Priestia megaterium: one gene and its partner. The protein of the gene in region 1 interacts with the protein of each later gene in a pairwise test. Links are inferred from orthologs where the notes say so. Each region holds a gene or a part of one and is shown in the gene's direction. Other genes may lie near its edges.

Region 1 (16,214 bases):
TACAGCAGCTTTAAATGGTGCTAAAGCAGGGTGAAGCTGCATTACTGTACGAGATGAGCCGTCTTCTAACGTTTCTTCTTCATATGCATCAATCATATAAGCCAATGTTACACGGTCAGCACCTAAAGAAGGCTCGATGCAGTAAGGTACATAGCGTTCGTTTGTTTCTTGATCAACGTATTGGAAGTCTTCTCCAGAGTGTTCCATATGCTGCTTTAAGTCATAGTCTGTACGAGAAGCTACGCCCCATAGTTCGCCCCAGCCGAATGGGAATTTGTATTCAAAGTCTGTTGTTGCATTACTGTAGTGAGAAAGTTCATCATCATCATGGTCGCGAAGACGAACGTTTTCTTCTTTCATGCCAAGAGAAAGAAGCCATTTGTTACATGTTTCTTTCCAGTAGTTAAACCATTCTAATTCAGTGCCTGGTTTACAGAAGAATTCAAGCTCCATTTGTTCAAATTCACGTGTACGGAATGTGAAGTTACCAGGTGTAATTTCGTTACGGAAGCTTTTACCCACTTGGCCGATACCGAATGGAAGCTTTTTACGCATTGAGCGCTGAACGTTTTTAAAGTTTACGAAAATACCTTGAGCTGTTTCAGGACGAAGGTAAATTTCATTTGTTGATGTTTCAGTTACACCTTGGTGCGTTTTGAACATTAAGTTAAATTGACGAATTTCAGTGAAGTTAGCTGAACCACACTCAGGACATGTAATTTCATGTTCTTTAATTAAGTCAGCCATTGCATCAAATGAAAGGCCGTCTACGATCATTTCAATGCCTTTTTCTTGAAGCTTTTCTTCAATTAATTTATCAGCACGGTGACGAGCTTTACAATCCTTACAGTCGATCATTGGGTCATTAAAGTTTCCTAAGTGACCAGAAGCTTCCCATGTTTTTGGATTCATTAAAATCGCAGCGTCTAAACCAACGTTGTATGGAGATTCTTGAATGAATTTTTTCCACCATGCTTTTTTAATATTGTTTTTTAATTCTACGCCAAGCGGGCCGTAATCCCATGTATTTGCAAGACCGCCGTAAATTTCAGAACCTTGAAATACAAAGCCGCGATGTTTGGCGTGAGATACGATTTGATCCATTGTTTTTGACATTCTAATTCCTCCTGTAAATGGTAGTAATTCAAGCGAAACAAAAAGAGCGGGTACAAAAAAACTCTCGTCCCTGGGCATATCAACAATATGCCCAGGGACGAGAGTTTTTCCCGCGGTTCCACCCTGGTTGATACAAAATGTATCCACCTTCGTCTGTATATACTCCAGATTGCCTTTTCCTTAAACCATTCTCTAGGCTCCCACCGTCCCTAGTTCGCTTTGTGAAGAGGATTTAAGTACTATTGATCCTTCAGCGTATATCATATGAATTTTAGTAGCTATATATTAGCATATCCTATGCAGAGAAACAATAACCTTGTGCAAAATGGGCTTTTTTTGTGATGTTTTCTTCCGAATTTGAGGGTGAAACCATATCTTTTGTACATATTTTTTGAAAACAAAAAACGTGATGAAAAGTTCGGTTTTCCTTTCATTTCACCCTCTTAGTTTTGTTATAATGAACAAATGGACGAGCGCGAACTTTTAAGTGTAAAGAAATGGAGGAACCTATATGTATGATATTAAAGAGTGGAGACATGTCTTTAAATTAGATCCTAATAAAGAGATTTCAGATGCAGATTTGGAGAAAATTTGCGAATCCGGCACGGATGCGGTTCTTGTCGGAGGATCTGATGGAGTGACTCTAGACAATGTACTGCAGCTGTTAATGCGTATTCGCCGCTACACGGTGCCGTGTGCGCTTGAAGTATCAACAATTGACTCTGTAACGCCTGGGTTTGATTCTTATTTTATTCCGACCGTTTTAAACAGCAAGGATCCAAAGTGGATTGTTGATTTACATCACGCGGCGATGAAGGAATACGGAGAGATCATGGACTGGGATGAAATTTTTGTAGAAGGATACTGCGTACTTAACCCCGAAGCAAAAGTAGCTGAGCTAACGGAAGCGAAAACCGATTTGGATGCAGAAGATGTTGTAGCGTATGCTCGCATGGCTGAACGCATGTTTCATTTGCCCGTTTTCTATCTAGAATACAGCGGAACATATGGAGACCCTGCATTAGTGGCAGAAGTGAAAAATTCGCTAAATGAGACGAAGTTATTTTACGGCGGCGGTATTGAGACAAAAGAGCAAGCAAGTGAGATGGGAGAGCTAGCTGATACAGTTATTGTAGGAAATGTTATTTATACAAATTTATCGGAAGCATTAAAAACGGTAAAAGCGGTAAAAAAGAATATTGCACAGTGAAAAATAAATAAAGTAGAATAGAGAATATATGTTCGATATAGGCGGTGAAAACGTGAATTTTTTAAGTGAAAAATTATTAACAGGATTAAACCCTCAGCAGCAAGAGGCAGTTAAAACAACAGACGGACCATTATTACTTATGGCCGGTGCAGGAAGTGGGAAAACACGCGTATTAACGCATCGAATTGCGTTTTTAATGGCGGAAAAAGAAGTTGCACCTTGGAATATTTTAGCTATTACCTTCACAAACAAAGCAGCTCGTGAAATGAGAGAGCGTGTGGCAAGTATCGTTGGCGGAGTGGCAGAAGATATCTGGATTTCAACGTTCCACTCGATGTGCGTACGTATTTTACGAAGAGATATTGATCGTATTGGCTTTAATCGCAACTTTACGATTTTAGATTCAACGGATCAGCTGTCCGTTATTAAAAACATTTTAAAAGATCAAAACATCGACCCAAAAAAATTCGATCCGCGCTCGCTATTAGGAAGCATTAGTTCAGCTAAAAATGAACTGAAAGTAGCGGAAGAATTTGATAAAACAGCAGCAGGACCATATGAAGAAGTTGTAAGTAAAGTCTATAAAGAGTATGAAAAGCGTTTAAAGAAAAACCAAGCGCTCGATTTTGATGATTTGATTATGACAACGATTCAGTTATTTAAACGAGTTCCTGAAGTGTTAACGTACTATCAGCGCAAGTTTCAATATATTCATGTGGACGAGTATCAAGATACAAACCATGCACAATATATGCTGGTTCGCTTGCTAGCCGCACGATTTGAAAATGTATGCGTAGTAGGGGATTCAGATCAGTCTATTTACCGCTGGCGCGGGGCTGATATTACAAATATCTTGTCATTTGAAAAAGACTACCCAAAAGCCAAAACCATTTTGCTTGAACAAAATTATCGTTCAACGAAAACGATTTTGGCTGCGGCAAACGGCGTCATTGCAAACAATATGAATCGTAAAGTGAAAAACTTATGGACGGAAAACGATGAAGGCCAGAAGATTTATCATTACCAAGCAATGAGTGAGCATGATGAGGCACAGTTTGTAGCACGTAAAATCAAAGAAGCAGTAGACAGCGGCAAACGTAAATATAGCGATTTTGCCATTTTGTATCGTACAAATGCACAGTCGCGTGTAATGGAGGAAGTACTGCTAAAATCTAATATTAACTATACAATTGTCGGCGGGATTAAGTTCTACGACCGCAAAGAGATTAAAGATTTGCTTGCGTACTTGCGCTTAATTGCCAACCAAGATGATGACATTAGCTTAGCTCGTATTGTGAACGTTCCAAAACGCGGAGTTGGAGCTACTTCAGTCGATAAAGTAGCCAATTACGGAAACGTTCATGACATTTCTATTTTCAAAGCGCTTGATGAAGTAGAATTGATGGGGTTAACGGGTAAAGCAACAAAGGCACTTCGTGATTTCCAATCCATGATTTCAAACTTAGCTCAAATGCAAGACTATATGTCTGTAACAGAGCTTGTGGAACAAGTATTAGAAAGAACAGGGTACCGTGAAGCGCTTAAAGTAGAAAAAACAATTGAAGCACAAAGTCGCTTAGAGAATATTGATGAGTTTTTATCTGTTACAAAAACGTTTGAAGAAGCAAGCGAAGATAAGAGCTTAGTAGCATTTTTAACCGATTTAGCGCTTGTTGCTGATATCGATAAGCTTGACGACGAGGAAGAAGAAGAGAACGAACAAGTGATTCTGATGACGCTTCACTCAGCAAAAGGTCTAGAGTTCCCGGTTGTTTTCCTAATGGGTATGGAAGAAGGCGTATTCCCTCATAGCCGATCGTTATTCGAAGATAATGAAATGGAAGAAGAACGACGCTTAGCCTACGTAGGGATTACACGTGCTGAACAAGAATTGTATTTATTAAATGCTCAAATGCGTACACTATTTGGTAAAACAAACGTCAATCCAAAATCGCGCTTCATTGGAGAAATCCCAAGCGAGCTTGTGGAATCTTTAAATGAAACGATGCGCAAGCCTGCTGCTGGTCGTTCAGGGGCTTCAGCTTCGCCGTTTGCAGCGCGCCGACAAGCGGCCGTGGCAAAAACGAAGCTTGTATCAACGGGCAGTGAATCGATTGGATGGAGCGTTGGAGATAAGGCCGAGCATAAAAAATGGGGAATTGGTACAGTTGTAAGTGTAAAAGGAGAAGGAGACTCAAAAGAATTAGACATTGCTTTTCCTAGTCCTACAGGTGTAAAAAGACTGCTTGCTAAATTTGCCCCGGTTACGAAAGTGTAATCGTGAAAAGGAGCTAGAATATGGAGTTTGAGACAGCAAAATCACGCGTTCAAGAATTACGTGACTTATTAAATCAATATGGTTATGAATATTATGTGTTAGATCAGCCATCTGTTCCAGATGCAGAATACGATAAATTAATGAATGAGTTAATTGAAATAGAAGAATCGTTTCCAGAATTAAAAACAGCTGACTCACCTACTCAGCGCATCGGCGGCCAAGTGCTCGATGCGTTTGAGAAGGTTCAGCATCAAACGTCTATGCTAAGTTTAGGAAATGCATTTAATGAAGAAGACCTTCGAGATTTTGATCGCCGAGTGCGCCAAGCCGTTGAAGACGAGTTTTCTTATGTATGCGAACTTAAAATTGACGGGCTTGCTGTATCTCTTCGCTATGAAGATGGATACTTAGTGCTGGGTGCTACGCGCGGAGATGGTACGACTGGTGAAAATATTACTGAAAACTTAAAAACAATTCGCTCGATTCCACTGCGAATTAAAGAACCGTTATCAATGGAAGTTCGCGGAGAAGCATTTATGCCGAGGAAATCATTCGAAGCACTTAATGAAGCAAAAATGGAAAGAGATGAAGTTCCGTTTGCTAACCCCCGTAACGCAGCTGCTGGCTCACTGCGTCAGCTAGATCCTAAAATTGCGGCAAAACGTAATTTAGATATCTTTGTCTATGCCATGACTGATACAGGAGAATTAGAAATCGACTCTCACAGCGAAAGTTTGAATTTACTCGATGATCTTGGCTTTAAAACAAATAAAGAAAGACAGACGTGTGAAACCATTGATGATGTGATTGCTTATATCGAAAGCTGGCAAACGAAACGTCCAGAACTATCTTATGATATTGATGGCATTGTTGTAAAAGTAGATTCATTTGATCAGCAGGCTGAGCTTGGAACAACGGCCAAGAGTCCACGCTGGGCTATTGCTTATAAGTTTCCTGCTGAAGAAGTTGTAACCAAGCTTGTAAATATTGAGCTGACGGTAGGCCGGACAGGTGTCATTACGCCAACAGCTATTTTGGAGCCGGTTCAAGTAGCAGGTACGACGGTACAGCGTGCGTCTCTTCATAATGAAGATTTGATTCGTGAAAAGGACATTCGCATCGGCGATTATGTCGTGGTGAAAAAAGCAGGAGATATTATTCCTGAAGTAGTGAATGTGATTGAAGAGAAGCGAACGGGAGAAGAGCAAGAGTTTACGATGCCCACTCACTGCCCTGAATGTGAAAGTGAACTGGTGCGTTTAGAAGGAGAAGTTGCGCTTCGCTGCATTAATCCAAGCTGTCCTGCTCAAATTCGTGAAGGACTTATTCATTTCGTGTCCCGCAATGCGATGAACATTGATGGACTTGGTGAAAAAGTTATATCACAATTATTTCGTGAACAGTTAATTAAAGATGTAGCGGATATTTATACGCTGACAAAACAGCAGTTAATCGAGCTTGAGCGCATGGGTGAGAAATCTGCGGATAATTTGATTGCGGCCATCGAAGCTTCTAAAGAAAATTCGCTTGAGCGTTTGCTTTTTGGTTTGGGCATTCGCCACGTTGGAGCAAAAGCTGCAAAGACGTTAGCTCAGCACTTTGAAACCATAGACAAGTTAACAAAAGCAACGTATGATGAATTAGTGGCAATTAATGAAATTGGTGCCAAAATGGCTGATGCTATTGTCGCTTACTTTACACAAGAAGAGGTTCAAGAACTTATACATGAATTAAAAGAGTATGGAGTAAACCTTACATACAAAGGACCCAAGCTTGTAAGTGTAGAAAATGTAGATTCTGTTTTTGCTGGTAAAACCGTTGTATTAACAGGTAAGCTTGAACAGCTATCTCGCAATGAGGCAAAAGCACAAATTGAAGCACTTGGCGGTAAAGTCACAGGAAGCGTAAGTAAAAAGACAGACCTTGTTGTGGCAGGGGAAGAGGCTGGTTCCAAACTGACAAAAGCTAACGAGCTTGAAATTGAAGTATGGGATGAAGCAAGGCTACTTACGGAATTAAATAAATAAGAGGTGTGTGTAGTTGAAAAAGATATTGTTACTTTCTCTTGCGGTCATGCTTGTAACTTCAGCGTGTGCACCGAACCTTTCGGACGATAAAGAGACTGTTCAACAAACCAACAACAAGAAAGAAAAAGCAGTTATTCCGAAGTATAGTATTTCAGACGATTATTACCGAACAATTCTTCCATTTAAAGCGGGAGTGGCAAGAGGCTTAGTAGCAGCAAACTTAAATAACCGCTTGGATGCGCAAGAATTTGAAACAGGCTTAATGCGCTTATCGACAGATAGCTATTCTCCGAAAAAATATGTGTATCAAGAAGGCCAGTACCTTGATAAAGATACCATTCGCTCATGGTTAAGCCGTAAGCTGAGTGATAAACAGTTTAAAGATCTTCAAAGCAAAGCAAAAGATGATACGGCGAAAAAGAAGCTTAAAAACACTGGGTTAAACCCAATTGATACAGAAAAAGGCGATTTGAAAACTCGTAACGAAACAAGTCCAATGTACTTAGCGAACATTACTGAGCAAGATTACCTTATTCAAGACGGAGACGATAAGGTAAAACTTGGAGGCGTCACAATTGGTCTGGCGATGAATTCTGTTCATTATTATACAGAGGAAAATGGTTATGCCCGTGAAAAACAACTAACCGATAAAAATATTGAAGAGCAAGGCAAAAAGATGGCCGATGAAATTGTGCAGCGTATGCGTAATATCAAGGGCTTAGAAAACGTTCCAATTCGAGTAGCATTATTCAAACAAAGTGCTAAGTCCTCTTTAACACCGGGTAACTTTATAGCTGTCGGAAATGCAGGTTCAAATGATACGGCCGTTGGCAGCTGGGATAATTTAGACGAGCAATATTATTTATTCCCATCATCAGATGCAACAAAAGATCACCGAGATGATGCGATGAAGTTTGATGAGTTTAAAGCGCAAATCGAAGACTACTTCCCAAACTTTACAAGCGTAGTAGGGAAAGGGTATTACAAAGATGGACAGCTTCAAAAAATGACGATTGATATTCCCGTACAATTTTATGGAAAAGGTGAAATTGTAGGATTTACTCAGTACGTTGCTGGTTTAATGCTTGATCATTTCCCTTCATATATGGAAACGAGTATCTCTATTAACTCAGTAAGCGGACCGGAAGCTCTCATTGTTAGAAAAGCAGATGAAGACAAGCCGTTCGTTCATATTTACGAAGAGTAAGCAAAAAAAGACACTGCTCAAGCAGTGTCTTTTTTTAATTCTATGAAATTGCCTCCTATGAAGAAATGGCGTGAGAATTTTGTCTCGTAAACTTAGCAAGATAATAAGCAGCAAATGCAAATGCATCTTGTTCGGTTGTCCGCTCTTCATACGGGCGTTTTTTATCCAGCTCAAATTCTTTCTGATAATAAGGGATGTGATCTTGAATATAGTGACGCAGCTCGTGAAAGATGGTTTCAACAAGCGGAAGGTAGTCATCAAATTTAAAAATAAATATAATGCCGACTTCTCGCCAGTAAACACCTGAGGCAAACTGCAGGTATTCTGCTTCTTCTTCTCCAAGAGCGGAGACAATTTTATTGGCTTCACATGAATCACAAAAAATGATAGGAATATGAAAGGCTTTATTTAAACAAGCAAAAACATCTTTTTGCAAGGTGGACAAATCCCACTTGAATTCTTCATCTAATACAAACCATCTTCCGCTTTGCTGATACACAGGGCGCTGGTGGATGACTGACTGTATAAGTATTTTATTCAATTTTTATAGCACCTCTTTTACGGTAAAGTAGTTATTCGTTTTCTTTACTTTCCCAAAGACTAGTGAAATTAAAACATGGTGGTGTGTTCTTCTAAAGCATGTTTCTCTTTCTATCTATCTTTTCTAAAAAGAAGGTTATTTTATACCTATGCAAGAGAGAAATATTTTATGACGAAGGAAAAGTATGGAATGTTGTTTGAATGAAATAGATTTGGTATAAAATAGAAGTGATAAATGTAAGCCCTGTCTTGTCTGGCGGGGTTTTTAATATTTTAGGAACTAGTCTCAGAAATGTTGCCTGTTGCTAGTGAAGTTTGGTATTATCAGTATATTGTAGTGGGACGAATATTCGGAGGTGAAGGAACATGTCAAGAATTTCTGTTGATCAAGTAAAACACGTTGCAAACTTAGCGAGACTTGCGGTGACGGATGACGAAGCAGAACTATTTACAAAACAATTAGATGCTATTATTACATATGCAGAACAATTAGATGAGCTAGATACTACAAATGTAAAACCAACTTCTCACGTATTGGATATGAAAAACGTGATGCGTGAAGATAAGCCAGCTAAAGGCTTACCAATTGAAGACGTAGTAAAAAACGCGCCAGACCACAAGGATGGCTACATTCGAGTACCAACTATTTTAGAATAAGGAAGGAGGCTTTACGATGTCTTTATTCGATCGTAAACTTTCAGAACTACATAGCCTTTTACACAAGAAAGAAGTACGTGTACAAGATTTAGTAGACGAATCATACAAACGTATTAATGAAGTAGATGATAAAGTAGGTGCGTTCTTAGCGCTTAATGAAGACAACGCTCGTGCTTATGCAAAAGAGCTAGATGAAGCATTACAAACAAAAGATGAATTTGGCCTATTATTTGGTATGCCGATCGGTGTAAAAGATAATATTGTCACAAAAGATTTACGTACAACTTGCTCTAGTAAAATTCTAGCAAACTTTGATCCGATTTATGATGCAACAGTTGTTCAAAAACTGCAGGCAGCTGAAGCAGTAACAATCGGTAAATTAAATATGGATGAATTCGCAATGGGTTCTTCAACTGAAAACTCAGGTCTTCAGTTAACGCGCAACCCATGGAATTTAGATTACGTACCGGGTGGATCTAGCGGTGGTTCAGCTGCAGCTGTAGCAGCAGGAGAAGTTCCGTTCTCTTTAGGTTCTGATACAGGTGGTTCAATTCGTCAGCCAGCTGCTTATTGCGGTGTTGTTGGATTAAAACCAACGTATGGTCGCGTATCTCGTTACGGATTAGTGGCATTTGCATCTTCTTTAGATCAAATCGGACCAATCACAAATTCTGTTGAAGATAATGCATACTTACTTCAAGCAATTTCAGGCGTAGACCCAATGGATTCTACTTCTGCTAATGTTGATGTACCGGATTATGTATCTGCTTTAACAGGTGACGTAAAAGGTCTTAAAATTGCTGTTCCAAAAGAATACTTAGGCGAAGGTGTGGGCGAAGAAGCTCGCCAGTCTGTTTTAGATGCACTAAAAGTGTTAGAAGGACTAGGCGCAACTTGGGAAGAAGTATCGCTTCCACACTCTAAATACGCATTAGCTACGTATTATCTATTATCTTCTTCTGAAGCGTCTGCTAACTTATCTCGTTTTGACGGCGTTCGCTACGGATACCGTACAGATAATGCTGAGAACTTAATCGAAATGTACAAGCAGTCTCGAAGCGAAGGCTTTGGAAACGAAGTAAAACGCCGTATCATGCTTGGGACATTTGCGTTAAGCTCTGGTTATTATGATGCTTACTACAAAAAAGCACAGCAAGTACGTACGTTAATTAAGCAAGACTTTGAGTCTGTATTTGAAAACTATGACGTTATCATTGGACCAACTACACCAACTCCATCATTCAAAATTGGTGAGAAAACAGATGATCCATTAACAATGTATGCAAACGATATTTTAACAATCCCAGTAAACCTTGCTGGAGTACCTGGTATTTCTGTGCCTTGCGGCTTATCAAATGGATTGCCATTAGGGTTACAAATTATCGGTAAGCATTTCGACGAAAGCACAATCTATCGTGTTGCTCATGCATTCGAACAAGCAACTGAGCATCATAAAGCGAAACCAGCACTGTAAGGGGTGAGATAAAGATGAACTTTGAAACGATTATTGGTCTTGAAGTACACGTTGAGCTTAAGACAAAATCTAAAATTTTCTCAGCAAGTCCAAACGCATTTGGTGCGGCTCCAAATGCTAACACAAGTGTAATTGACTTAGGTTATCCTGGCGTACTACCTGTGTTAAACAAAGAAGCAGTTGATTTTGCAATGAAAGCGGCGCTTGCGCTAAACTGTGAAATCGCAACAGATACAAAGTTTGATCGTAAAAACTATTTCTATCCGGATAACCCAAAAGCTTATCAAATCTCTCAATTTGATAAACCAATTGGCGAGAACGGTTGGATTGAAGTAGAAGTTAAAGGTGAAACGAAGCGCATTCGTATCAACCGACTTCATTTAGAAGAAGATGCTGGTAAGTTAACGCATACAGGCGATGGCTATTCACTAGTAGACTTCAACCGTCAAGGTACACCTCTAATTGAGATTGTATCGGAAGCAGATATGCGTTCTCCTGAAGAAGCATATGCTTATTTAGAAAAACTAAAATCAATCATTCAATATACAGGCGTATCTGACTGTAAAATGGAAGAAGGTTCACTTCGCTGTGATGCCAATATTTCTTTACGTCCAGTTGGACAAGAAGAGTTTGGTACAAAAGCTGAGCTAAAGAACTTAAACTCATTTAACTATGTGCGCCGCGGTCTTGAACACGAAGAAATTCGTCAAGAAAAAGTGTTATTGTCTGGTGGCCTAATCGAGCAGGAAACACGCCGTTTTGATGAGTCTACGGGTGAAACAATTCTGATGCGTGTAAAAGAAGGATCTGACGACTACCGCTACTTCCCAGAGCCTGACTTATTAGAATTACACATCGACGAAGAGTGGAAAGAACGCGTTCGTGCTTCGATTCCTGAACTTCCAGATGCTCGTAAAAAGCGCTATGTAGAAGAGCTTGGCTTACCTGCTTATGATGCAATGGTATTAACGCTAACAAAAGAAATGTCTGATTTCTTTGAAGCAACACTTGCTGCAGGCGGAGATGCTAAACTATCTTCTAACTGGTTAATGGGTGAAGTTTCTGCTTACTTAAACTCAAATCAAAAAGAACTTTCAGATGTAGCATTAACACCTGAAGGTCTAGCTGGTATGATTCAATTAATTCAAGAAGGTACAATTTCGTCTAAAATTGCGAAAAAAGTATTCAAAGAATTAATTGAAAATGGCGGAGATGCAAAGAAAATTGTAAAAGAAAAAGGTCTTGTACAAATTTCTGATGATGCAACTTTACGTAAATTCGTAACAGATGCATTAGATGCAAACCCTCAGTCTATTGAAGATTTCAAAAACGGTAAGGATCGTGCAATCGGCTTCTTAGTTGGTCAAATTATGAAAGCTTCAAAAGGTCAAGCGAACCCACCTATGGTTAATAAAATTCTTTTAGAAGAAATTAATAAACGCTAAATTTGATAACTAAATGTGAGGTGGGTATCCATCTCACATTTATTATGAGTAAGGGCGATCGCGCTGAAGGTATGAATAAAAACCCAAACGTGAATATTGTATATCAAGGTTAATTTCTTTATAATATGTTTGTTCATGCCCCCTCTTGTTGATGATGTAATGTGAGGGGGCATTCTTTCACTGATAAAAGTAGGCAAAGATTTGTGACAAATTATCATTATTAGGATGATGAATATGAAAAGAGCGAGAATTATTTATAACCCGACATCGGGCCGTGAAATTTTTAAGAAAAACTTACCGGAAGTTTTGCAAAAGCTAGAGCAAGCAGGCTACGAAACATCTTGTCATGCTACAACTTGCGCTGGCGATGCAACAGAAGCTGCCAAAGTAGCAGTAGAGCGCCGCTTTGATGTTGTAATTGCAGCCGGTGGAGACGGTACCATCAATGAAGTCGTAAACGGTATTGCCGGACAAGACTATCGTCCGCAGCTAGGTATTATTCCTGTTGGAACAACCAATGACTTTGCTCGTGCCATTAATGTCCCGCGTACAATTGAAGGCGCTGTTGATGTTATTGTAGAAGGTGTAACGAAGCCAATTGATTTAGGCTGTGTAACAAACGACGGAGAAACGCATTACTTTGTAAATATCGCCGGAGGCGGCCGTTTAACTGAATTAACGTATGAAGTGCCAAGCAAGTTAAAAACAATGCTTGGACAGCTAGCTTACTATTTAAAAGGCATGGAAATGCTTCCTTCTATTAAACCAACATCCGTTGAAATTGAGTATGACGGAAAATTCTTTGGCGGCGAGATTATGTTCTTCCTCGTTTCCTTAACGAACTCAGTCGGCGGTTTTGAAAAGCTGGCACCAGACTCTTCTTTAGATGACGGCATGTTTGATTTAATTATTTTAAAGAAAGCAAATTTAGCTGAGTTTATTCGAATTGCGACACTTGCGCTGCGAGGAGAACATATCAATGATCCTCATATTATTTATACAAAAGCGAACCGTGTTAAAATTCATACGAATGATAAAATGCAGCTAAATCTAGATGGCGAGTACGGTGGGTTATTGCCTGGGGAATTTGTAAACTTATATCGCCATGTAGAAATCTTTGTTCCAAAAGCAACAGCTGAATTGATGGAAAAAAATGAGATCGCCTAATTGCGATCTTTTTTCATGCTTTCCTTTGTTTGGCTTTCGCTCTTATGGTACAATCAGTTCAGCATTTTCAAATGACTAAAAGGATGTAACGATAAATGGAAAAATTAAAACCACCTGTAGAAAAAAATGAATATATAGATGTTGCGTTTGAAGATTTAACGCATGACGGAGCGGGTGTAGCGAAAGTGAACGGATTTCCTATTTTCGTTCAAAATGCGCTGCCCGGCGAAAGCGGCCAAGTAAAAGTCATTAAAGTAAAAAAAGGCTATGCGTTTGGCAAGCTTATCAAGCACCATACAATTAGTGAGCAGCGTGTTGAAGCACCCTGTCCGGTATACAAGCAGTGCGGAGGCTGTCAGCTGCAGCATGTAAGCTATGAAGGACAGCTGCAATTTAAACAAAAGCAAGTAAAAGACGTCATGGCGCGAATTGGCCATTTACCTGACGTTCCGGTACATTCGACGCTAGGAATGAACGATCCTTGGCGCTATCGAAACAAAGCTCAAGTTCCCGTAGCAGAGCGAGAAGGCGGTTTGGTCGCTGGATTTTATCAGCAGCGAAGCCACGATATCATTAACATGGATGCCTGTTTGATTCAGCAGCAGGCAAATGATGATGTTGTTCAAGCTGTCAAATCAATCTGTGAAAAGCATGGGGTTTCTGCTTACCAAGAACAAAAGCATAAAGGCTCGCTTCGTCATATCATGGCGCGCTACGGACTTGTAACGGGTGAAATTATGGTTGTAATTGTGACTCGTACAGCTGAGTTGCCAAACAAAAAGCGTATTATAGAAGACATTATCGAAGCCGTGCCGAACGTGAAATCAATTGTTCAAAACGTCAACAGCAAGCGCACGAACGTCATTTTAGGGAACCAAACGAACGTACTTTGGGGAGAAGAATATATTTACGACTATATCGGCGACGTTAAATTTGCCATTTCAGCAAAATCATTCTATCAAGTAAACCCTGAGCAAACGAAAGTGCTTTATGACAAAGCGCTCGAGTATGCAGATTTAACAGGAGAAGAAACGGTCATTGACGCCTACTGTGGAATCGGAACAATCTCGTTATTTCTCGCTCAAAAAGCGAAAAAAGTATATGGCGTTGAAATCGTGCCTGAAGCGATTGAAGATGCAAAGCGCAACGCTGAGCTAAACGGTATTCACAACGTTGAATTCGAAGTAGGCGAAGCAGAGGTCGTCATTCCAAACTGGTACAAACAAGGCATCAAAGCGGACGTCATCGTCGTAGATCCGCCGCGAAAAGGATGCGACGAAGCCCTTTTAAATACCATCATCGAGATGAAGCCGAAAAAAGTTGTCTATGTTTCATGCGGACCAGCAACTCTTGCGCGTGATCTAGCTATTCTAGAAAAAGGCGGCTATGAGACGGTTGAAGTTCAGCCTGTCGATATGTTCCCGCATACGACGCATGTGGAGAATGTGGCGGTGCTTACATTAAAATAAGAAAATTGTTTGAAACACCACTATCATTAGGAATGGTAGTGGTGTTTTATATTGGCTTTTATTTTTAATACAGTACGGAATATACTAAAAGATTTATAGAGAAACAAATAAAAGCAATTATAAATGGGAGTAAAAAGATTCCTAAATATACATAAGGCAAAATGGAGGAAGCAAATTGATTACGTGGGAAACGGATGAAAAAGAGGTAAGTTTAGAAACCATTTTGAATGTAGAAAAAGTATAGGATGTATTGTTTCCAATCCACTTTATTGAATGTGTAACAAAGTATCATGGTGGAGAACCTTCAGCTGATGGATTTAATGTTGGAAAGAGAGAATGTTCTTTTTACCACTTACTAAGTTTTAATCAGGAGAAAAAGGATTACATTTTAAACGTGTATCATGATATTAAATACCAGCTAGTTGATGGTATTTGCCCATTTGGAGATGACATAGCGGATAATCATGTATGTTTTGACTACCGTTCTAACTCTCAGCGGCCTCTTATCGTTTTTATAGATCATGAACTAGCATACGAGAATCCTGAAAGCGGTATGTTTTTCGTCGCCCATTCATTTGAAGAATTTATTAATGGTCTATATGAAGAAGAATAAAATTAAAATAACTTTCCACCAAGAGACTGGGACAAAAGTATTTTAACCCAAGTAAAAAACGAACCATTAATCAACATGTTTGATTCGTGGTTTATTTTTTTGTTAGGGCAAATAAGTGTCGTCTGTTTCGTTCCTTTTAGCAGTTGATTGGAGGGCAAGGCGAAGACTCCTGCGGGAAAAGCGGAATAGGTGAGACCCCGCAGGAGCGCAAGCGACGAGGAGGCTCAGCGGCCGCCCGCGGAAAGCGAAGTCTTGCACGGAAATCAACTGCGGTTCCATACAAGCTCATCTATACTAGTTGTTCGCCTTTAAAATACATTCATTTCATTATGATGTCTCAACCTCTTTTAGGTTAAATAAGTACGGAAAAGGTAAAGGTAGCATTTCTATAACAAAAGCAGCAAAAGCTTGATATAAAAGCATTATCCGCTTGTATGTCCGTTTTATTTTGCAGTTTGTCCACCCCACCAACACAGCAAATTTCTGAATATACTTTTTTTAAGGTTTTCAATATTTTAGGAATTATAATAAAGAAGCAATAAATGAAAACATTATATTTGTGGTAAGAGGTGAAGGGACATCATGTATAGAGCAATTGCTATTATAGCGGGTTCTGTGTTAATTGGATTTGCATACAATTGGTTTTTAATCCCCCATAAAGTGCTAAGCAGCGGAATTAGCGGTATTGCTATGATTATAGGAATTTTAACGCCTGCAAGCACGGGAACAATGAATTTTTTGTTGAATTTACCCCTTTTAATTATTGGTTTTATGAAGTTAGGAAAGCGGTTTGTTTTACATACGCTGCTGTCCGTTGTGGCTTTATCAATTGCTTTATACGTGATTCCCTTGAGAGCTGTTAGTACAGATCCTATTCTGTCAGCTGTTTTTGGAGGAGTTTTAACTGGAATTGGCGTAGGGTTTGTTTTTCGTCAGTCAGCTTCGACAGGTGGATTTGATATTATTGCGATGCTTCTTACGCATAAAAAAGAATTTCCGCTTGGCGCTATA
Region 2 (16,050 bases), 1.1 Mb from region 1 along the record:
CCTAATAAAAAAGAGCAGATGCAATTGCATCTGCTCTTTTTCTTTTATTAAACCTCCATAATGATTGGTAAAATCATTGGACGGCGCTTTGTTTTTTCGTAAAGGAATGGAGCCAATGTGTCTGTGATTTCATTTTTAATCTCAGACCATTGTGATGTACGACGTTCCATCACTTTGTTCAAGTGTTTTGTAATGAGGGACTGTGCATCATTAATTAAGTCGCCAGATTCGCGCATATAAACAAAACCACGAGAGATAATGTCTGGACCAGCAGCGATTTTGAAGTCTTTCATATTGATGCTTACAACGACAATAACAAGTCCTTCTTCAGATAAAATACGGCGGTCACGAAGTACGATATTTCCAATGTCACCAATTCCGCTTCCGTCAATATATACAGAGCCTGAAGGGATTTTTCCAGCTACTGAAGCTTCACTGTCGCTTAAAGCTAGCACCTCTCCATTATCCATAATGAAGCAGTTTTCTTCAGGAACTCCACAGTCTGTTGCAAGTTTGATGTGCATCTTCTGCATGCGATACTCACCGTGAATTGGCATAAAGTATTTTGGTTTCATCAAACGAAGCATTAATTTTTGCTCTTCCTGTCCGCCGTGTCCAGAAGTATGAATATCGTTTAGAGCACCGTGAATAACCTCTGCTCCTGCACGGAATAGCATATCAATTGTTTTGCTAACACTTACTGTATTTCCTGGAATAGGTGAAGATGAGAATACAACCGTATCTCCAGGGATAATTTGAATTTGGCGGTGAGTACCATTTGCAATTCTAGATAGCGCTGCCATCGGTTCACCTTGGCTGCCTGTACATAAAATAGTCACGCGGTTAGCTGGAATTCGGTTAATTTGAGAAGGCTCAATGAACGTATCTTTTGGACATGAAATATATCCAAGCTGTTGGCCAATCTCAATAGCTGCTTCCATACTGCGTCCGAATACAGCAACTTTGCGGTTATGCAATACGGCTGCTTCCACTACTTGCTGTAAGCGGTGAATATTTGAAGCAAACGTTGCAAAAATAATACGGCCGTCTACTTTACGGAAAATGTCATGAATGCTGTCACCTACGCGGCGCTCAGACATCGTAAAGTTAGGAATTTCACTGTTTGTACTGTCTGAAAGCAAGCATAGAACGCCTTCTTTACCGATTTCAGCCATTTTTGTTAAGTTAGCCGGTTCGCCCACTGGTGTAAAATCAAACTTGAAATCTCCTGTATGTACGATTTGTCCGTTTGGTGTTTTTACCACAATTCCGTAAGAATCAGGAATACTGTGAGTTGTGCGGAAGAACGTTACCGATGTTTTACGGAATTTAATTACGTCATCTTCAGTAATTTCATGAAGCTGAGCTGTACGAAGCAACCCATGCTCGTCTAATTTGTTGCGAAGAAGTCCAAGGGCTAATTTCCCTGCATAAATAGGAATGTTTAATTCTCTTAATAAGTAAGGAATTCCGCCGATGTGATCTTCATGACCATGTGTAACGAAAAGGCCACGGATTTTATCTGCATTTTTTACCAAATAACTGTAGTCAGGAATAACGTAGTCAATTCCTAAAAGCTCATCTTCAGGGAATTTAATTCCTGCATCAATAAGAATAATTTCATCTTGAAACTGTACGGCATACGTATTTTTACCGATTTCGCCTAGTCCACCCAGGGCGAAAACTGCCGTTTGATTATTTTTTACAAATTTCATTTTCATCATATCTCCAATACTTTAAAATCTTCATGCTGTTGTTCATATTCTAGATAGTCTCCAGTCACTGCTTGAACAAACTCAATATTAATTGAACGCGCTTTTAACTTTTTACGAACGTCACGCTCAGAATCTGCGTTCACATACACTGTTTTTGTATTCTCACGTACAGCTACTTCACTCATTTTTTCTTGAAAATAAACTTTAAAAATCATAACAAAAATCTCTCCTTAATTCCGAAATTCAAATAACTTATTTTATTATATTATAAAATGTGTATGTATTTCATGTATTTTCTAAAGAAACTTGCTTTCACTACATTTTAGTCATCTAAATATAACAAGTCAATTAATTATAGAATAATATTAATAGGAAACGGATACAAGACTATATTTTCCGGGCGTATAAAAAATAAGGGCTATTCCATTGTACGATGCAGACACACACTCTGCAAATTTTACAACAGAAAGCCCTAAAAAAATCGATTATGCCATCGTTTTTTTACGCAATAATTCATTCCAGCGTTTTAGCAGCCTTTTTCGAAAATCTTTTAACATGATTTTTCAGCTCCTTTGTTTTTTTTCGATACCTGCCTGTCTCTCTCTGTACTTTTATTATATGATGAAAAGGGAGAGGTTTCTCGTGGTTAAATATGGAAAAAATGTAAATAGGAACGTCCATTTATAGAGAAATCAGTGCTTGTTTGGTATAATTGGAAATGCCTAACAAAGAGATAAAAAATTATAAAAAATAAGGTGATAAACGTGGAACGAAAGATTATTTTTTTTGATATTGATGGAACGTTATTGGATCATGATAAAAAACTGCCTGCTTCTACAAAAAAAGCTGTCCAGCTGTTAAAAGAGCAGGGGCATGAAGTGGCAATTGCAACTGGAAGGGCTCCTTTTATGTTTAAAGATCTGCGTGAAGAGTTGGATATTCAAACATATATTAGCTTTAATGGTCAGTACATTGTCTTAAATGGAGAAGTTCTTTACAAAAAGCCGTTAAATAAAGAAGAGCTTCAGGATTTAACGGCTTTTGCTGTTGAGCATGATCATCCTGTCGTATACATGGATCATGAAGATATGAAATCAAACATTGAATTTCATGATTATATCGAATCCAGCATCAGCACGCTGAAAATTGGATTTACCCACCCTCACCACGATCCTGCTTATTTCAAAGGGCGTGAAATTTATCAATCCCTCTTATTCTGTACAGCGGGAGAAGAAGCTCCTTATGAAGAAAAATTTAAGAAATTTGACTTTATTCGCTGGCATGAATTTTCAACTGATGTTCTCCCAAAAGGTGGATCAAAAGCGCGAGGAATTGAGACCATGATTGAAAAGCTTGGCTTTGATAAAAAAGATGTATATGCATTCGGAGACGGCTTAAACGATATCGAAATGCTTGAGTTTGTCGGAAATGGCGTAGCGATGGGAAATGCGGAAGAAGTCGTGAAAGAAGTGGCTGATCTTGTTACAAAAGATGTAGCAGAAGGTGGTATTCTCCACGGATTAGAGCTAGTAGGATTGTTAAAATAAGAAAAAACGCGAGCTCTAGCTCGCGTTTTTTAGCGTTCATATGGAAAAGCATTTTCAGGTTCTTGAAATGGATGTTCTTTATTAATGTAATCATAAAACATAATTCCGTCTAAATGATCAATCTCGTGCTGAAATACGACAGCAGGAAGGCCTTTCAAACGAATTTTCACTTCTTCGCCTTCAAGCGTTGTGCCTTTTACTGTGATGCGTGCATATCGAGGAACAAATCCTGGGATATCTTGATCGACAGACAAGCAGCCTTCACCGCCTGTAAGGTATGTCTTTTCAACTGAGTGGCTAATGATCTTAGGGTTAAATAATGCATAGCTGTATAGCTTGCCTTTTTCATCCGTAACGTGTACCCCAATCATTCGTTTTGATACATTAATTTGAGGAGCGGCAAGTCCGATACCAGATCGCAGTCCATATTTAGCAGCAATTTCAGGGTCTTGGCTGTTTTTCACATATTCTAATAAGCTATGTAAAATCTTTTTGTCTTCTTCAGAAGCAGGTAACGGTACTTCTTTTGCTACTTCTCGCAGCGTTGGGTGTCCGTCTTGGATAATATCGTTCATTGTAATCAACTTTCACATCTCCCTAGGCTATTTTATAGGTATAAAGTGTACCAAATCCGTATAAAAAAGTCATTACCTCGACCTTGACCACAGAAATGTTTCTACTAATTATATGTATCAAACATTTGGAAAAACATGCATAAGAAAAAATAAAAGCGGCAGTTAGCCGCTTTTATTGTATAATTACCAGCCGCCACAGCTGCAGCCGATAATAACTAATAAAATGAACAGTACGATTAATAACACGAAACCTTTATTAGAACCGCCGCAGCCATATCCACCATAACCCAACATAATGTAACCTCCCGTAGTTATCAATCCCAAGGTAAAAAGTAATAAACTCCCTTTTTTTCACGATTGGGTTAGTATAATATATTAAAAGGTGGAAAAAGGGTGTAGATAAATTGCTAATTTCCTACAAAAATTGTATAATGACCCATGGATAAGGGAGGATTTACCAAATATGAAATGCGTCGGAAGATATATAGTTATTGGCATTGCTGCTATGTCACTAGCAGGCTGTGCAGAGGGCTCATCGCCTGAACTTGAGGTATATAATGGATTAGAAAAAGTGGTAGCACAAGAAAAGCAATTTGCTGATCAGCAAAAACCGTTAGCTGATTTAGAACAGCAAGAAAATGCGATATACGACCAAATTATTGAGCTAGGGATTAAAGATAAAAAGAAAATAAAAAATAAAGCACAAAAAGCGCAGCAGTTATTAGATGAGCGTGAAAATAAATTACAAAAAGAAGAAAAAAGCATCAGCGCTTCGCAAAAACAGTTTGAAGCGACAGAGCCAAAGATCCAAAAGCTAGAGGACGGCAAAGCAAAAGAAGAGGCGCTTGAACTATCTTCGTTAATGAAGAAGCGTTATAAGGCCTACCAGTCCTTACATGATGCCTATCTTCATTCCATTGAATTAGATCGTCAGCTATATACGCTCTTTGAAAAAGACAATGTGAAATTAGAGAATCTTGAAACACAAATCGCTTCGATCAATGCTACTTATAAAGAAGTTGAAAAGAAAAAAGAAACGTTTAACACACTAACAGCTGACTATAACAAAGCCAAAGAAGATTTTTATAACAAAACGAAGTTAAAGGTGAAAAATAGCGAGGATAAATAAGAAGGCCTGTGAAGTTTACAGGTCTTTTTTTTTGGCTGAAAAGGAAGGTTTTCTGAAATAAAGAAAGAGTTTCGACACGATTCAAGTAAAAATTACAAAAGGTTATTGTTTTAAAAAATCGTTTATTTGTGGCAAGATAGGAGATGTGCAGACGTAAAAAAAGAGAAGGTTATTATAAAACATATAATACAGTTTGTATCTGTGTAATAGTACAGCATGTCTTTTTTATGTGTTTTATTTCACAAACTAAAAAAGCGTAATTTCTTGATGTAAATGCATTGACGAACTGTTTTAGTGTATTGTAAACTAGGTAGCGTAGTAAGTGTTGTATTAATCATTTTTGCAAAATAATTAATACAGTTTAACGAAACGCTCGTTTCGCTTAAACTTTCCTTTTACGTAAATGTTTGCACAGAATTCGCTGGGGAATACATAGAAATGTTAAGGATTAGCGAATTCAAAAAGCTACTCGACAAAATATGACTTTTACTTGTCCATTTGGGACATTCTAAAAGCGTGTATGTTTGTTTGATTAGTAAAATGAATTTATACGGCTTAAATGAAAGGAAGAGGTGACTTAGATGGCTGCTAAAACTAAAAAGGCTATTATTGATGTATCAAAGCAACTTGATAAAATCGCTGAGCAGTACCAAACGTTCCAAATTCTTAATGAAGAGGGCGAAGTAGTAAATAAATCAGCGTTGCCAGATTTATCTGACGAAAAATTAAAAGAGTTAATGACTCGCATGGTATACACTCGTATTCTTGATCAACGTTCAATTTCATTGAACCGTCAAGGTCGTTTAGGTTTCTATGCACCAACTGCTGGGCAAGAAGCTTCTCAAATCGCTTCACATTTCGCATTAGAAAAAGAAGACTTCATTTTACCTGGGTACCGTGATGTGCCTCAGTTAATTTGGCATGGTCTTCCACTATATCAAGCGTTCTTATTCTCTCGTGGTCATTTCCACGGTAACCAAGCGCCAGAAGGTGTAGATGTACTTTCTCCACAAATCATCATCGGTGCACAAATCGTGCAAACTGCTGGTGTGGCACTAGGTCTTAAAAAGCGCGGTAAAAAAGCAGTAGCGATCACTTATACAGGTGACGGCGGAGCTTCACAAGGTGACTTCTACGAAGGTATGAACTTCGCAGGTGCATTCAAAGCTCCAGCAATCTTTGTTGTACAAAACAACCGCTTTGCAATTTCAACACCAGTTGAAAAGCAATCTGCAGCACGTACAATCGCTCAAAAAGCAGCGGCTGTTGGTATCCCAGGCGTTCAAGTAGACGGTATGGATGCACTAGCAGTATACGTTGCAGTAAGCGAAGCTCGTGAGCGTGCAGTAAACGGTGAAGGTCCAACTTTAATTGAAACATTAACTTACCGTTATGGTCCACATACAATGGCTGGTGACGATCCAACTCGTTATCGTACAGCTGAGCTTGACACTGAGTGGGAAAAGAAAGATCCACTTGTTCGCTTCCGTAAATTCTTAGAAGCTAAAGGCATCTGGAATGAAGAAGAAGAAAACAAAGTAATCGAGCAAGCTAAAGAAGATATCAAACAAGCTATTAAGAAGGCTGACGATTATCCAAAACAAAAAGTTACAGATTTAATGGAAATCATGTACGAAACTATGCCTTCAAACTTACAAGAGCAATATGAAATCTACAAAGAGAAGGAGTCGAAGTAAGCCATGGCGCAAATGACAATGATTCAAGCGATTACTGATGCGTTACGCACAGAAATGAAAAACGACGAAAACGTATTAGTTTTTGGTGAAGACGTTGGCGTAAACGGTGGAGTATTCCGTGCGACTGAAGGTCTTCAACAAGAATTCGGCGAAGATCGCGTATTCGATACGCCATTAGCTGAATCTGGTATCGGTGGTCTTGCTGTGGGTCTATCGACTCAAGGTTTCCGTCCGGTTCCTGAAATTCAATTCTTTGGTTTCGTATACGAAGTACTTGATTCTGTATCAGGTCAAGCTGCACGTATGCGCTACCGTTCTGGCGGTCGCTGGAATGCACCAATCACATTCCGTTCACCATTTGGTGGAGGCGTTCATACACCAGAACTTCACGCTGATAGCTTAGAAGGTATCGTAGCATCTCAACCTGGTCTAAAAGTTGTAATTCCTTCAACTCCATACGATGCAAAAGGTCTTTTAATTTCATCAATCCGTGATAACGATCCGGTTGTATACTTAGAGCACATGAAGCTTTACCGTTCATTCCGTCAAGAAGTACCTGAAGAATCATACACTATTGACTTAGGTACAGCTGATGTGAAACGTGAAGGTACAGACGTAACGCTTATCGCTTACGGTGCAATGGTACACTCATCGTTAAAAGCAGCTGAAGAACTAGAAAAAGAAGGTATCTCTGCTGAAGTAGTGGACTTACGTACAGTTCAACCTTTAGATATCGATACAATTCTTGCATCAGTTGAAAAAACTGGTCGCGTAGTAGTAGTTCAAGAAGCTCAAAAACAAGCTGGTATCGCAGCTAACGTTGTAGCTGAAATTAACGATCGTGCAATCTTAAGCTTAGAAGCACCAGTATTACGTGTAACAGCACCGGATACTGTGTTCCCATTCTCTCAAGCTGAGGGCGTATGGTTACCAGACCACAAAGACATCGTTGAAACAGCTAAGAAAGTACTTGAATTTTAATTAGCATTTTACTGTGATAGAAATCAGCTTTGTGCTGATTTCTGTCTTAGATAAAATAAACACTAACAAATTGAACGCAACTAACTAGGAGGGTGAAGACACGTGGCATTTGAATTTAAACTGCCGGATATCGGTGAAGGTATCCACGAAGGTGAAATTGTAAAATGGTTCGTAAAAGCTGGAGATGAAATTGATGAGGATGATGTACTAGCAGAAGTACAAAATGACAAAGCTGTTGTTGAAATCCCATCTCCTGTAAAAGGTAAAGTATTAGAAGTAAAAGTTGACGAAGGTACAGTAGCTACTGTAGGACAAGTTATCGTTACTTTTGATGCTCCTGGATACGAAGACTTAAAATTCAAAGGTGACGATCATGATGATGCACCAGCAGAAGAAGCTAAAGAAGAAGCTTCAACTGAAGAAGTGACTGAAGAAGCAACAGCTCCTGCAGCACAAGCTGATGTTGATCCTAACCGCAAAGTAATTGCTATGCCTTCAGTGCGCAAATATGCTCGTGAAAAAGGTATAGACATTAAAGCTGTTCCTGGTTCAGGTAAAAACGGACGTATTGTTAAAGATGACATCGATAGCTTCTTATCTGGTGGCTCTACAGCTACAGCAACTGCTGAAGCTCCAGCTAAAGAGGAAACTGCTTCAGCTGAACCAAAAGCAGCAGCAGCACAAGCTATTCCTGAAGGCGATCTACCAGAAACTCGCGAGAAAATGAGCGGTATCCGTCGTGCAATCGCAAAAGCTATGGTTAACTCTAAACACACTGCTCCACACGTAACATTAATGGATGAAATCGATGTAACAGCTCTTGTTGCTCATCGTAAAAAATTCAAAACAGTTGCAGCAGATCAAGGTATTAAATTAACATTCTTACCTTACGTGGTAAAAGCGTTAACTTCAGCACTTAAGAAGTTCCCAGCTCTTAACACTTCAATTGATGATTCTACAGATGAAGTAATTCAAAAACATTACTACAACATCGGTATCGCTGCTGACACTGAAAAAGGTCTTTTAGTACCAGTTGTGAAAAATGCTGATCGTAAATCTGTATTCGAAATTTCGGATCAAATTAACGACCTTGCTGGAAAAGCACGTGATGGTAAATTAGCTCCTGCTGAAATGAAAGGCGCTTCTTGTACAATCACAAATATCGGTTCTGCTGGTGGACAATGGTTTACTCCAGTTATCAACCATCCAGAAGTTGCAATTCTAGGTATCGGACGTATCGCTGAAAAACCAGTTGTACGCGACGGTGAAATTGTAATTGCTCCAGTATTAGCATTATCACTAAGCTTTGACCACCGTATTATCGATGGCGCAACAGCTCAAAACGCTCTTAACCAAATCAAGCGTTTATTAAATGATCCAGAATTATTATTAATGGAGGCGTAATAAATGGTAGTAGGAGATTTCCCAATCGAAACTGATACTCTTGTCATTGGTGCTGGCCCTGGTGGCTACGTTGCAGCAATTCGTGCAGCTCAATTAGGTCAAAAAGTTACAATCGTAGAAAAAGGTAATCTTGGAGGCGTATGCTTAAACGTTGGTTGTATTCCTTCAAAAGCATTAATCGCTGCAGGTCACCGTTTTGAACATGCTAAACATTCTGAAGACATGGGGATTATCGCTGAGAACGTAACAGTTGATTTCTCTAAAGTTCAAGAATTCAAAAACGGCGTTGTAAACAAACTTACTGGCGGTGTTGAAGGCCTTCTTAAAGGTAACAAAGTTGACATCGTAAAAGGTGAAGCTTACTTCGTTGACAGCGAAACTGTACGTGTAATGGATGAAAATTCAGCACAAACGTACAAATTCAAAAATGCAATCCTTGCAACTGGTTCTCGTCCAATCGAGATCCCTGGATTCAAATTCTCTGAGCGCGTAATCAACTCTACAGGTGCATTAGCGCTTAAAGAAGTTCCTAAAAAATTAGTTGTAATCGGCGGAGGTTACATCGGTACTGAGCTTGGTACTGCTTTTGCTAACTTCGGTACAGAAGTTACATTTGTAGAAGCTGCTGATGAAATTCTAGCTGGTTTTGAAAAACAAATGAGCTCTCTTGTTAAACGTAACCTTAAGAAAAAAGGAAACGTTGAAATCTATACAAAAGCAATGGCTAAAGGTGTTGAAGAAACTGCTGATGGCGTACAAGTTACGTTTGAAGTAGGCGGAGAGTCAAAAGTAATCGATGCTGACTACGTATTAGTTACTGTAGGTCGCCGTCCTAACACTGATGAGCTTGGTCTTGAGCAAGTTGGCGTTAAAATGACTGACCGTGGTCTTATCGAAATCGATAACCAAACTCGTACATCTGTAAGCAACATCTTTGCAATTGGTGATATCGTAACTGGACCACCACTTGCACACAAAGCTTCTTACGAAGGTAAAATCGCAGCTGAAGTAATCGCTGGCGAACCTGCTGAAATTGACTATTTAGGAATTCCAGCAGTTGTATTCTCTGAGCCTGAGCTTGCATCTGTAGGTTATACTGAAGCACAAGCGAAAGAAGAAGGATTAGCTGTTAAAGCTTCTAAATTCCCATTCGCTGCTAACGGACGTGCGCTTGCACTTAACGCTGCAGAAGGCTTCTTGAAGCTTATCACTCGTAAAGAAGACGGAGTAGTTGTTGGTGCTCAAATCGCTGGACCTAGCGCATCTGACATGATCGCTGAGCTTGGTCTTGCTATCGAAGCTGGCGTAACAGCTGAAGATATCGCATTAACAATTCACGCTCACCCAACATTAGGTGAAATCACAATGGAAGCTGCTGAAGTAGCTATTGGAAGCCCAATTCACATTGTAAAATAATGTTTTTAAAAAGCTGATGCGTATGCATCAGCTTTTTTTTTTGAAGAAAACGGTTTTCATCAAGTATCAGATGCTTGTCAGACAGTTTTTATTGCTGATGAGTATCTCCTTTAGAAGAAACGTGTAAAAAGCGCTGAGGCAGTCTTAAATGAGCTCTAGATGCATACATATGAAGTGGGACGTGCTTTCCTTATAGGTAGATAAAAAATTGCTTCTTTGGATAACGAATGAAAAGGCGGCGAAGGAGCTATGAAGACATATTTCGTTTGGAGCTTACACATTGTTATTTGGATAGGTTATTCACTGGTTGAATTGCTATCAAAACGTGATCAATTGACATCTAAAATTATTTTGTTTTTAGTATTTGCTTATTTAGCTTACGGCATAGCAGAAATGAACGTCAAATCTAAAAGACTGGCGCTTATGATGACGGGCACAACGTCAGCTATCTGCTTGACATGTTATCAACTAATTTTATTTTGCACGGCGTAAGAGTGCATAAAAAAAGCGTTAGCTTATATAAGCTAACGCTTTTTTTATCTTACACAGATTTCTTTTCTTTTTTTAATGCGCCTTCTTCTTTAAATGCTTTCATTAATGAGAAGACCGTTAACACCAGCACAATTGAAAATGGAAGTGCTGCTATAATCGCAGCCGTTTGGAGTGCATCCAAGCCACCTGTCCAAAGCAGAATGATTGCTGTTAACGATTGAATTAAGCCCCACGTAAGCTTAATAGAGCCTGAAGGATTTAGATCACCATTTGTTGTCTGCATTCCTAAAACAAATGTAGCTGAGTCAGCTGATGTAATGAAGAATGTAGCAATTAAGCAAATAGCGACAATGGACATGAACGTACCAAATGGAAACTGTTCAAGTACGTAGAATAAAGCAACTTCTGTTCCTTTATTATTGATAACATCCATAACAGGAAGATCCTTGAAAAAGTCTAAGTAGACCCCAGAACCTCCGAATACGGCAAACCATAATCCGCCAAATACGGTCGGAACAGCTAGTACACCAATTAAAAATTCTCGAATGGTTCTACCTCGTGAAATACGAGCAATAAACGTACCAACGAACGGTGCCCAGGCGATCCACCATGCCCAGTAGAAAATTGTCCAATCTTGAACCCAGGTGCTGTTATCAAACGGGCTCAATCGAAAACTCATCGACGGCAAGTTTTGAATGTAGCTGCCAATTGTTGTAACGAATAAGTCCATAATAAAGTTGGTTGGACCTGCAAATAACAAGAATAGCATTAACAGAATAGCTAAAACAATATTAATGTTACTCAAATACTTAATACCTTTGTTCAGACCTGTCTGTGCTGACAGCATGAACAAGAACGTCACGATAATAATAACAATTAATTGAGTCGTGAAATTATTATCAATACTTGGCGACAAGTAAGAGGCTCCACCAGTAATTTGAATAGCGCCCAGTCCTAGAGATGTTGCCACCCCAAAAATAGTTGCAAATACGGCGATGACGTTTATGATCGTTCCAAGAGGTCCATCAACACGTTTTCCTAATAGTGGACGTAAAATATTACTGATTATGAACGGGTAACCTTTTCTAAATTGAAAATATGCAAGGGCCAGTGCAAGAACGGAATAAATAGCCCAAGGATGTAAACCCCAGTGGAAAAACGAATAACGTAGAGCTGCACGAGCTGATTCTGCTGTACCGCCTTCACCAGAAGGTGGAGTATGAAAATGATTGATTGGTTCTGAAACACCCCAGAATACAAGTCCAATCCCCATACCAGCACTAAATAACATAGCAAACCACGAGACATAACCATACTGAGGCTTTTCGTCAGGTTTACCTAGTTTAATGTTTCCGTACTTTGAAAAAATTAAGTACAGCGTAAAAACTAAGAATAATGTAGCTGCTAATAAATAATACCAGCCAAATTTCTCGATGATAAAACTATGTATTGCCGATGTGACAGGTGTAAGCGCTGCGCTTCCTAGCACAGATTCCGGAATAACACCCCATACGATAAATACTGCAGCAATAATAACCGAAATGATAAAAACAGGAGTCAGTTTTTTCATCGATTATCACTCCTTTCCTATTCTATTTTACATAACATAGTTTCTCATATAACCTTTTTAGCTATACATGAAACCACATGGTTATACATTCTAGTAAAGTTTGTATGAAATGTCTACCCTATTAGTAAGAAAAAAAGGCAAGATCTCAAATTCTTATTTTTCGTAATTATTTTAAAGTGCCGAAATAGATATGAAATTAGACATAGTTTTTTCATATAAATAGAGATGATGCTAAGGGGTCAGTTTTTTGAAAACAAATATAACATTTATGAGAAAAATATTTTTAATGTGACATACTAATTAGTTGTTGACATATTTAATGTGACATAATAATATAATATCAAGAGTTGTAAAACGCTTACAAAAAAAGACGGTTAAAGGGGAGTTTACAAAATGGGAACAATCGTATGTCAAACATGTAACTGCACAATTGATCATTTCGAAGATGAGAAAGTGACGCGATTATACTCAACATGTAAAAGCGGAGAATGTCAAAAAGCAGATGAAGATTTAGATTAATTCAATAAAAAAAGGTGCGGAATTCCGCACCTTTTTTTTATTGAATTGCTTTATGTTCTTTAATGACACGAAATGTCTTTAATTCAAAATCTTCCGGACCCTGCACTGGTAAACCTGCCTCTAAGTTTGTTTCAATGTAGGTTAAATTTTCCTCAGTGATGATTTCCCCAGGAATAAAAATAGGAATACCAGGAGGATAGACCATTACAAATTCTGCAATAATACGACCTGCTGACTCATGAAAAGGTACCACTTCGGTTTCAGCGTAAAAAGCATCACGAGGTGTTAAAGCCAATACAGGAATATCAGGTAATAAAATAGCCGGTTTTGCCGTTGTCTCAGAAAGGTTATGGAATTTTGCGGATAACTCACGCAGAGCTGTGACAAGACGTGAAAGATCTTCTTCTGTATCTCCGGGCGTGATAATACATAGAATATTATAAAGGTCAGACATTTCCACTTCGATATTATGAGCTTCACGCATCCATTTTTCTACGTCATAGCCCGTAATTCCTAAATCTGAAACAGAAATAATTAATTTAGTAGGGTCTAAATCATACGTAGCTTTTGTGCCTAAAATTTCTCTGCCTATACATCGGATATGCTCAATTGTATTAATTTCTTTTCGTGCTTTTTCAGCAAGAGAAATTGCACGTTCAGCCAGCTCTTTTCCTTCTGTAGCTAGACGTTTTCGTGCAACATCTAAAGAAGCCAGCAGCAGATAAGAGGTTGATGTTGTTGTCAGCATGCTTAAAATAGACTGTACGCGTTTTGGAGAAATTAAGCCTTCGCGTATGTTTAAAATGGAACTTTGCGTCATAGAACCGCCTAATTTATGCACGCTTGTTGCTGCCATATCTGCACCGGCCTGCATAGCAGACAGAGGCAAATCATCATGGAAGTGAATATGAACGCCGTGAGCTTCATCAACAAGTACAGGCACTTGATACGAGTGGGCAATTTCTACGATTTTACGAAGGTCTCCGGAAATTCCAAAGTAAGTTGGATTGATAACAAGCACTGCTTTTGCTTCAGGGTGCTGCTTTAAGGCTTTTTCTACAGAGTCCGATGTAATACCGTGAGAAATGCCAAGATTTTCGTCAATTTCAGGATGAATAAAAATAGGCGTAGCTCCTGAAAAAACAATCGCACTCATAACAGATTTATGCACGTTTCTAGGAACGATAATTTTATCTCCAGGTCCACATGTCGCCATAACCATTGCCATAATTGCTCCGCTCGTTCCTTGAACAGAGAAAAAAGTATGATCAGCACCAAATGCTTCTGCAGCTAAATCCTGCGCTTGTTTGATAATGCCTTTTGGCTGGTGAAGATCATCAAGGGGACCGATATTAATTAAATCAATGGATAAAGCATCATCGCCAATAAATGAGCGGAATTCAGGATCCATTCCATTTCCTTTTTTATGTCCAGGGATATGGAATTGTGTTGGGTTTTTCTTAGCGTGATTAACTAATCCAGTAAATAATGGAGTTGAAAATTGAGAAGACAACTTTGCTATACACCTCTTTTATCATAAATTGTCAGTCCCTCTAAGCAAAGCTTAGAGGGACTTTGATTGTTTTTTTATCAAATTACAGCATTCAATTTTATATATCAAAAACTAATGGCTGTTGAATTATACATATTAAAATATCAGATCTTTTTTCTACAAAAGAAATTCAACAGAAATTCTACTCCGCAGTTTTCTTGATTTTAACCATTATATAAATGAATGAAACGCGTATGTTTACTACTGTTTGATAATATAAATACAATTTTTAGTTAAAAAAATACAAGTAATTGTAAACTGCTTATTACTTATTATTTTATAGTTCTTTATGTTTTGAAAATCCCCATAAAACAAAAGAATTATAGCACTTATTAACCTATTTGCAAAGATATTTTAAAGAGAAAATAAAAAGAAAAAAAAGGAGAAATTCTTTTGGGTGAAAAGAGAATAAATTTTGTGTACATTATAGATTGTGATAGAGTTAAGAATATAGATATACATAGAATGAAGAAATAAATGGAGTGATGAGAAGTGGAATATCAATACCCTATCTCCCTTGATTGGAGTACAGAAGAAATTATTGATGTAGTGAAGTTTTTTGAAAGCATTGAACGAGCTTATGAAAAAGGTATTGAGCGTGATCACCTAATGGCAGTCTATCGCCGATTTAAAGAAATTGTGCCAAGTAAAGCAGAAGAAAAAACAATCTGTAACGATTTTGAAGACCAAAGCAAATACTCTTCTTATCGAACGATTCAAAAAGCAAAGGCTGCTTCTTCTGGAGATATCATAAAAATGTAAAAAATGAGACTGGGACAAAAGTAGTTTAGCCGAAGTAAAAAACGAATCATTAATCAAATTGTTTGATTAATGATTCGTTTTTTTTTGTTACGGTGAACATAGAGTTTATCTGTTTCGTTTCTTCTAGCAGTTGATTGGAAGGCAAGGCGAAGACTCCTGCGGGGAAAGCGGAACAGGCGAGACCCCGCAGGAGCGCAAGCGACGAGGAGGCTCACCGGCCGCCGGCGGAAAGCGAAGCCTTGCAGGGAAATCAACTGCGGTGTCACAAGCGTTTCAGCTTATGTATCCCATTTATTGGTCTTTCGATGAGCTTCCTTTCGTTATGTGTCACCCTCATTTTTTTATATCAATTCGTTAAAATTATGCATATGCTTTTTTAGTTAGTTCATATAATGGAGTTACCGTATGAAATGTTTGTTCAATACGAGCCATCCATTCTTCGCCGCTCATTGCAATCGCTTCTTCTTTTGGAATTGTAATGCCGCATAGGATCTCAGCTTTTTTAACCGTCTCTAGACGTTCAAACAAACTCTCTAAGTCTTCAGAAGATAAGTCGCCCATTTTTTTACTATCAGGTTTTGTATGATCTTTCGACCAAACAAACGAGTCTGGGATATTTTGACGAATCTCCTCCATGTTTTGTTTTAGCAGCTTTCCAAATTGTTCTTTAATAGGTGATTCGTAAATGACG

What was found.
Region 2: the proteins of pcrA (region 1) and lpdA interact in binary tests that used the Escherichia coli proteins (3 or more experiments, as listed by UniProt). The link is inferred for Priestia megaterium from one-to-one orthologs.

Annotation. Positions count from the first base shown.
Region 1 is NZ_CP023317.1:240,220-256,433, forward strand. Bases 1,998-4,991 are described here. They hold pcrA (DNA helicase PcrA), read left to right. Parts: upstream 1,998-2,378; coding sequence 2,379-4,604; downstream 4,605-4,991. Other genes in these bases: pcrB (heptaprenylglyceryl phosphate synthase), read left to right, coding at 1,998-2,326; ligA (NAD-dependent DNA ligase LigA), read left to right, coding at 4,625-4,991. Also shown: CEQ83_RS01350 (glycine--tRNA ligase), read right to left, coding at 1-1,116; more of pcrB, read left to right, coding at 1,628-1,997; more of ligA, read left to right, coding at 4,992-6,631; CEQ83_RS01370 (CamS family sex pheromone protein), read left to right, coding at 6,645-7,838; CEQ83_RS01375 (DUF3920 family protein), read right to left, coding at 7,894-8,379; Asp-tRNA(Asn)/Glu-tRNA(Gln) amidotransferase subunit GatC, read left to right, coding at 8,745-9,035; Asp-tRNA(Asn)/Glu-tRNA(Gln) amidotransferase subunit GatA, read left to right, coding at 9,052-10,509; Asp-tRNA(Asn)/Glu-tRNA(Gln) amidotransferase subunit GatB, read left to right, coding at 10,524-11,954; CEQ83_RS01395 (diacylglycerol kinase), read left to right, coding at 12,189-13,121; 23S rRNA (uracil(1939)-C(5))-methyltransferase RlmD, read left to right, coding at 13,217-14,590; CEQ83_RS01405 (SMI1/KNR4 family protein), read left to right, coding at 14,841-15,203; CEQ83_RS01410 (hypothetical protein), read left to right, coding at 15,347-15,559; CEQ83_RS01415 (YitT family protein), read left to right, coding at 15,786-16,214. UniProt on the Escherichia coli protein: A helicase with DNA-dependent ATPase activity. Unwinds DNA duplexes with 3'-5' polarity. Translocates on single-stranded DNA with 3'-5' polarity. Initiates unwinding more efficiently from a nicked substrate than double-stranded DNA.
Region 2 is NZ_CP023317.1:1,348,765-1,364,814, forward strand. What follows is about bases 8,428-11,257. They hold lpdA (dihydrolipoyl dehydrogenase), read left to right. Parts: upstream 8,428-9,051; coding sequence 9,052-10,464; downstream 10,465-11,257. Other genes in these bases: CEQ83_RS06800 (dihydrolipoamide acetyltransferase family protein), read left to right, coding at 8,428-9,048; CEQ83_RS06810 (hypothetical protein), read left to right, coding at 10,714-10,956; CEQ83_RS06815 (glycine betaine uptake BCCT transporter), read right to left, coding at 11,006-11,257. Also shown: CEQ83_RS06755 (potassium channel family protein), read left to right, coding at 1-5; rnjA (ribonuclease J1), read right to left, coding at 48-1,715; CEQ83_RS06765 (DNA-dependent RNA polymerase subunit epsilon), read right to left, coding at 1,721-1,930; CEQ83_RS06770 (Cof-type HAD-IIB family hydrolase), read left to right, coding at 2,480-3,262; def (peptide deformylase), read right to left, coding at 3,292-3,846; CEQ83_RS06780 (YjcZ family sporulation protein), read right to left, coding at 4,021-4,131; CEQ83_RS06785 (YkyA family protein), read left to right, coding at 4,301-4,966; pdhA (pyruvate dehydrogenase (acetyl-transferring) E1 component subunit alpha), read left to right, coding at 5,548-6,663; CEQ83_RS06795 (alpha-ketoacid dehydrogenase subunit beta), read left to right, coding at 6,667-7,644; more of CEQ83_RS06800, read left to right, coding at 7,747-8,427; more of CEQ83_RS06815, read right to left, coding at 11,258-12,526; CEQ83_RS06820 (GapA-binding peptide SR1P), read left to right, coding at 12,920-13,045; CEQ83_RS06825 (aminotransferase class I/II-fold pyridoxal phosphate-dependent enzyme), read right to left, coding at 13,083-14,558; CEQ83_RS06830 (UPF0223 family protein), read left to right, coding at 15,090-15,359; CEQ83_RS06835 (hypothetical protein), read left to right, coding at 15,490-15,717; CEQ83_RS06840 (YktB family protein), read right to left, coding at 15,720-16,050. UniProt on the Escherichia coli protein: Lipoamide dehydrogenase is a component of the glycine cleavage system as well as of the alpha-ketoacid dehydrogenase complexes.